2 regions of the Streptomyces sp. NPDC043685 genome follow, and region 1 is predicted to be linked to the other one. Evidence: predicted binding sites of a transcription regulator. Region 1 holds the regulator's gene; the other holds the start of a gene.
What was found. The regulator HspR, encoded in region 1, represses chaperone genes until heat shock. The targets are predictions, from matches to a motif close to TTGAGNNNNNNNNNCTCAA.
Positions count from the first base shown of each region.

Region 2: lon (endopeptidase La) is a predicted target of HspR. The motif match lies at 1,703-1,721, and genes of this name have one in related genera.

Region 1 covers NZ_JBWKCH010000004.1:264,282-267,687, forward strand. Annotated here, with positions in the region: gene AC0665_RS14645 (sugar ABC transporter substrate-binding protein) at 1-800, opposite strand, end outside; gene AC0665_RS14650 (heat shock protein transcriptional repressor HspR) at 1,081-1,533, opposite strand; gene dnaJ (molecular chaperone DnaJ) at 1,539-2,720, opposite strand; gene grpE (nucleotide exchange factor GrpE) at 2,754-3,406, opposite strand, start outside.
Region 2 covers NZ_JBWKCH010000001.1:870,664-874,069, forward strand. Annotated here, with positions in the region: gene AC0665_RS04115 (rhomboid-like protein) at 96-896, shown strand; gene AC0665_RS04120 (GNAT family N-acetyltransferase) at 909-1,568, opposite strand; gene lon (endopeptidase La) at 1,744-3,406, shown strand, end outside.

The sequences.
Region 1 (3,406 bases):
AGCTCCGCGTCCTGCCCGGTGATGGGGGGCAGGTCGCTCACGCCCGCGGTCTCCAGGGCCTTGACGATGCCGCCCGCCATGCCATCGTTGGCGGAGTAGACCGCCGCGATGTTCCCCTTGCCGATCTTCGCGATCGCCTTCGCCATGTTGGCTTCGGCGTTCTCCGGCTTCCAGTCCGCGGTGTCGAAGGACGCGGCGATGGTCACCTTGCCGTTCAGCTCGGACATCGCCCCGGCCTTGAACTGCTTGGCGTTCGGGTCCGTCGGCGAGCCGTTCATCATGACGATCTTGTCGGACAGGCTCGCCTTCTCGCCGATGGCCTCCAGCAGGGTGCGGCCCTGGACCTCGCCGACGAGCTCGTTGTCGAAGGAGATGTACGCGTCGATCGGGCCCTCGGCCAGCCGGTCGTAGGCGATGACCGGGATGCCGGCCTCCTTCGCCTTCTCCACGCCACTGGCGATGGCGTGCGAGTCGACGGCGTCCAGCAGGATCACGTCGACCCGGTCGTCGATCATCTGCTGCAACTGGCTCGCCTGCTTGTCCGCGTTCGCCTCGGCGTTGGCGTAGGCGACGCGGCCCTTGTCGTTGGTGAGCGACTCGACCTTCGTCTTGATGATCGGGTAGTCGAAGTTCTCGTACCGCGTGTTCGCCTTCTCCGGCAGCAGCAGACCGACGGTGATGTCGTTGCCCTTGGCCGGGCTCGCGTCGTCACTGCTCCCCGTCGCGTTGAGCACGCCGCAGCCGGCGAGCGTGACGGACATCGCGGCCGCGGCCACGGATATGGAGATACGACGACGCATGCGGGGGCTCACTTCGCGTGTGATTCGGACGTGGGCACAACATTGGTGCCCATGTGACTGAAAAGCCAACGCGGAGGCGCCCCCCAGCGTCAAGCGGAACCACTTAACGAGATGACAACACCACGCTCCGCAAGCGTTGTGAAGACTCTGCGGAATCATCTTCAAGTGCCGTGCACCACTCGGTCATCGCCCGGAGGGCCAGCGAAACCGGGGCAAGACCTCCAAAGCAGGCGAAAGGGGCCGAGAGTCAACTCCCGGCCCCTTCACCCGCGTACACGCGTCAGTCGGACTGCTGCTGCCTCTTCGGCCGCCACACCACCAGCGCGCTGGTCTGCTGCACCTCCTGGTACGGCACCAGATCGCGGCGGTACGACGCGTGCACCGCCGCCTCGCGCTGGCGCATCGCCGCCGCCGCGCCGTCGAGCGCGTCCTGCATCTCGGCGATCCGGGCCTGGAGCGCGGCGACCTGGTTCTCCAGTTCGATGATGCGCTTGATTCCGGCCAGGTTGATGCCCTCGTCCTGCGACAACTGCTGGACGGTGCGCAGCAGTTCGATGTCACGGGCCGAGTAGCGGCGGCCCCGGCCCGCGGTGCGGTCCGGAGACACCAGGCCCAGCCGGTCGTACTGGCGCAGGGTCTGGGGGTGCAGGCCGGACAGCTGGGCCGCCACCGAGATGACGTAGACCGGGGTCTCCTCGGTCAGTTCATACGGATTGCGCCGACGACCGTCCATCTGACTCATGCTCCCTTCGCGGCCTGGAACAGCTCCGCCCGCGGATCCTCACCCGCGGTCGCCTCGCGATACGCCTCGAGTGCGTCACGAGCCTTCCCCGACAGGTCCTTCGGAACACTCACCTCGACGGTGACCAGGAGGTCGCCGCGGGTGCCGTCCTTGCGGACCGCGCCCTTGCCACGGGCGCGCATGGTGCGCCCGTTGGGCGTGCCCGGAGGCAGCTTCAGCGTCACGGGCGGGCCGCCCAGGGTGGGCACCCGCACCTCGCCGCCGAGGGCCGCCTCGGAGAAGGTCACCGGGACGGTGACCGTGAGGTTGTCCTCCTTGCGGCCGAACACCGGGTGGGAGTCGACGTGCACGACGACGTACAGGTCGCCCGCCGGGCCGCCGCGCTCGCCCGGTGCTCCCTTGCCGCGCAGCCGGATCCGCTGGCCGTCGCTGACGCCCGCGGGAATGCGCACCTGCATGGTCCGCGAGGACTTGGCCCGGCCGCTGCCCTTGCAGACCTCGCAGGCGTTCTCCGCGATCAGGCCGCGGCCCTTGCAGTCCGGGCAGGGGTCGGTGAGGGAGAAGCCGCCACCACTGCCCCGGGCGACCTGCCCGGTGCCGACGCAGGTCGGGCACACGCGCGGTGTGCCGTTCTTGTCGCCGGTGCCCGAACAGGCCTTGCAGGGCGACTGCGAGGACATGCGCAGCGGGACGGTCGCGCCCTCGATCGCCTCGGTGAAGCTGAGCGTGACCTCGGACTCGATGTCCTGGCCGCGCCTGGGCTGCGTCCGCGCACCCGGGCCCGCGCCGCCGCGGTTGAACAAGCCCCCGAAGACGTCACCGAGCCCGCCGCCGAAGCCGCCGGCTCCCTGGCCGCCCTGGGCGCCGCCTCCGAAGAGGTCGCCCAGGTCGAAGTTGAAGGAGCCTCCCGCGCCGCCCGGCCCCGGGCGGAAGCCGCCGTTGCCGAAGAGGGCGCGCGCGTCGTCGTACTCCTTGCGCTTCTTGGGATCGCCGAGGACGTCGTTGGCCTCGGAGATCTCCTTGAAGCGCTCCTCCGCCTTGACGTTTCCCTTGTTGGCGTCCGGGTGGTTCTCGCGGGCGAGCTTCCGGTACGCCTTCTTGATCTCGGCCTCGGTGGCGTCCTTGGGGACGCCGAGGACCTTGTAGTAGTCCTTCTCGATGAAGTCCTTGGTGCTCATCCTCGACGTCCCTCCTTCCCTTCGTCTATGACGTCAGCCCTCGTCCGGGCCACCGCTCTCCTTGTCGTCGGCGTCGGCGGACTCGTCCGCCTTGACCGTCTGCGCCCCCGGCTGGGGTTCGGCCACCGCCACCCGCGCGGGGCGGATGGTGCGCTCGCCGATCCGGTACCCGGGCTGCAGGATCGCGACGCACGTCGTCTCGGTGACGTCCGGTGCGTAGCTGTGCATCAGGGCTTCGTGGATCGTCGGGTCGAAGGGCTCGCCCTCCTTGCCGAACTGCTGCAGGCCCATCTTCGCCGCGGTGCTCTCCAGCGACTCGGCGACGGACTTGAAGCCGCCGACCAGTTCGCCGTGTTCGCGTGCGCGGCCGATGTCGTCGAGCACGGGCAGGAGCTCGGTCAGGAGGTTCGCGATGGCGATCTCCTTGACCGCGATCCGGTCACGCTCGACCCGGCGGCGGTAGTTCTGGAACTCGGCCTGGAGGCGCTGGAGGTCCGCCGTGCGCTCGCTGAGCGCCGAGCGGGCCTGGTCCAGCTGGGCCACCAGGGCCACGTCCTGGCCCGTGTCCCCGGCCGGGGCCGCCTCCTCCTCCGCGGAGGGGGTGGCGGCCTTCGGCTCGGCGTCGTCGGAGGTGGCGCCGGAAGGGACGTCGGGCTGCTGCGACTGCTGCTCGTCGAAGCCCGGGG
Region 2 (3,406 bases), on a different contig from region 1:
CGGGTTGCTGTGAATCGGCTCTCGCGTGGCGCGGATCACAGACAGCACGGGCTTCGGCGGCGAAGGCTGGGGTCCGAGGGAAGGGAGCGCCTGGAGTGGAACGCACCGCACCGCCTCATGAGACGGCCGCGCCGGCGTCGCCGGGCAGGCCCGGCCACGACGTGACGGGGCTGCTGGACGGAGTGCCGCGGCAGCGGAGCCCGCACGAGACGGTGACCTCGGGAGCGCGGGAGCCTGTCCGTGCGGCGGAACCCCGGTCGCGCACGCTCCGACCCTGGCGGCTGCTGCCCACTCCCACCGGGACGCCGTTCACCTTCGGCTACGCGGTCGTCCTCTGCCTCACCTCGCTGATCACCGCGTACGCGGACCCGGCCCTGGTGCACGCCCTGCTCCAGGGCTCCAGCACGGATGTGGCACACCTGGTGCGCACGCCGGAGCTGGTGCTGATCGGCAGCGCGCTGTGGGTGGCGGGCGGAGTGACCTCGCCGTTCGCCATCGCCTTCGTGCTGGCGCTGACCGCGCTCGAACGGCGGATAGGGGCCCTGTGCGCGGCCGGTGTCTTCCTCCTGGGGCATGTGCTGGCCACCCTCGCGACCGAGGTCCCGGTGGGCGTCGCGGTCCTGGCCGGGCATCTGCCCGACAGCTCCCTGCACCGCCTCGACTACGGCGTCAGCTTCGGCGTCGCCGCCGGCATCGGCGCCCTGGCCGGCCTGCTGCCGCTGTGGCTGCGCCTGCCGCTGCTGGCCGGCTTCGGCTGGATGCTGCTCCAGGACCTGCTCGCCTTCGCCGACCCGATGACGAACTGGGGGCACCTCATCGCCCTGGCCGTCGGCATCGCGACCTGGCCGGTGGTCCGGCGGTGGTACGCCGCGCGCCTCGCCCGGGCCGGGGGCTGACCGCGCGGCCCCTCAGGTCCGGGCGGCGGCCTGCGGCTCGTACCTGGCGCTGGTCAGTGGGGCCACCACCTGCCAGCCCAGCGCCTCGTAGAGCCCTCGCCCCGCGGGCGTCCCGGCCAGGACGCCGGTCCGGGCCCCCTGCCGGACGGCGGCGTTCTGCAAGGTCCACATGACGAGGCTGCCCAGGCCCTTGCGGCGGTGTCCGGGGGCCGTCTCGATCTGGTCGACGACGGCGGTCCGGCCCGTGGGGGCGATCTGGCCGCGGGCCGCCAGGGACCCGTCCGGCGCGGCCACCATCAGACGGGTCACTCCGCCGCGCGACCACTCGCGCAGCCGGTAGCCGTCGGGCACGGCCGGAGTGCCGGCCGCCGCCAGCGGGACCGTCATCAGGAAGCCGGGCTCGGGGTCGATCCACCAGTCGCCGTCCAGCCAGCCGGAGACCACCGAGGGGTCGCGGAACGCCTTCAGCCACACGCCCCGCCCGGTCACCGCGTCGGCCACCTTGCGGACGGTCGCCTCGTCGAGGTCCTCGCCCGTCGCGCCGAACACATGCCGTGTGACGTGGCCGTACATCCCCATGTCGATCGTCCGGCCCCACGGCTCGGTGAGGGGCGGGGCCGCCCCGCGCGATACGACCCATCCGTCCACCCACGCCTGCACGGTGCTGTCCACGCCATCCCCTGTAATGAGTGCAACGCCAGATCATCTATTACCCAGGTGACCTTACGCGCCCTCCCCGCCCGGGCGTCATCGGTGATCGCTGACAGCGAACAGCCGGTGGGGAACATCCGGGGCCCTCCCGAGCATTGAGTCGGCATAGCTCAACTTGACTGCCGAAGGGGAGATCATGGCTGCTGAGTCCACGGCGTTCACACCGCTCACCCTGCCCGTGCTGCCGCTCGACGGAGAGGTCGTGCTGCCCGGGATGGTGGTCCCGCTGGACCTGAGCGATTCCGAGGTCCGTGCCGCGGTGGAGGCCGCACAGGCCGCTGCCCGGTCAACGCCCGGAAAGCCCCGGGTACTCCTGGTGCCACGCATCGACGGGACGTACGCGAACACCGGTGTGCTCGGCACCGTCGAGCAGGTCGGCCGGCTGGCCGACGGTGACCCGGGCGCGCTGATCCGCGGCCGGGGGCGGGTGAGGATCGGTGCGGGGACGACCGGTCCCGGCGCGGCCCTCTGGGTCGAGGGCACCAGCGTCGACGAGACCGTCCCGGAGCCGCTTCCCGGGCAGGTCGCCGAACTGGTCAAGGAGTACAAGGCCCTCGCCACCGCGTGGCTGCGCAAGCGCGGTGCCTGGCAGGTCGTCGACCGGGTCCAGGCCATCGACGACGTCTCGGCGCTGGCCGACAACTCCGGCTACTCGCCGTTCCTGACCACCGACCAGAAGATCGCACTGCTGGAGACCACCGACCCGGTGGCCCGGCTCAAGCTCGCCACCCAGCAGCTGCGCGACCACCTCGCCGAGCAGGACGTGGCCGAGACCATCGCCAAGGACGTCCAGGAGGGCGTCGACAAGCAGCAGCGCGAGTTCCTGCTGCGGCGCCAGCTCGAAGCCGTCCGCAAGGAGCTGCGCGAGCTGAACGGCGAGGCGGGCAAGGACCCCGCTGAGGAGTCCGACGACTACCGCGCCCGCGTGGAGGCCGCCGACCTGCCCGAGAAGGTCCGCGAGGCCGCCCTGAAGGAGGTCGACAAGCTGGAGCGCTCCTCCGACCAGTCGCCCGAGGGCTCGTGGATCCGCACCTGGCTCGACACGGTCCTTGAGATGCCGTGGAACGAGCGCACCGAGGACGCCTACGACATCCAGGGCGCCAAGGAGGTGCTGGACGCCGAACACTCCGGCCTGGAGGACGTCAAGGAGCGCATCACCGAGTACCTGGCGGTGCGCAAGCGGCGCAACGACCGGGGTCTGGGCGTCATCGGCGGGCGGCGCGGCGGTGCCGTGCTCGCGCTCGTCGGACCGCCCGGCGTCGGCAAGACCAGCCTCGGCGAGTCCGTCGCCCACGCGATGGGCCGCAAGTTCGTCCGCGTCGCCCTCGGCGGCGTGCGCGACGAGGCCGAGATCCGCGGCCACCGGCGCACCTACGTCGGCGCGCTGCCGGGCCGTGTCGTGCGGGCCATCAAGGAGGCCGGGTCGATGAACCCGGTCGTGCTGCTCGACGAGATCGACAAGGTCGGCTCGGACTTCCGGGGCGACCCGGCCGCCGCCCTGCTCGAAGTGCTCGACCCGGCGCAGAACCACACCTTCCGGGACCACTACCTGGAGGTCGAACTGGACCTGTCGGACGTGGTCTTCCTCGCCACCGCCAACGTCCTGGAGGCGATCCCGGAGGCCCTGGCCGACCGCATGGAGATCGTCCGTCTCGACGGCTACACCGAGGACGAGAAGGTCGTCATCGCCCGCGACCACCTGCTCCCGCGCCAGCTGGAGCGGGCCGGACTCGGCACGGACGAGGTGACCATCGACGAGAGCGCCCTGCGCAAGCTCGCCGGCGAGTACACCCGCGAGG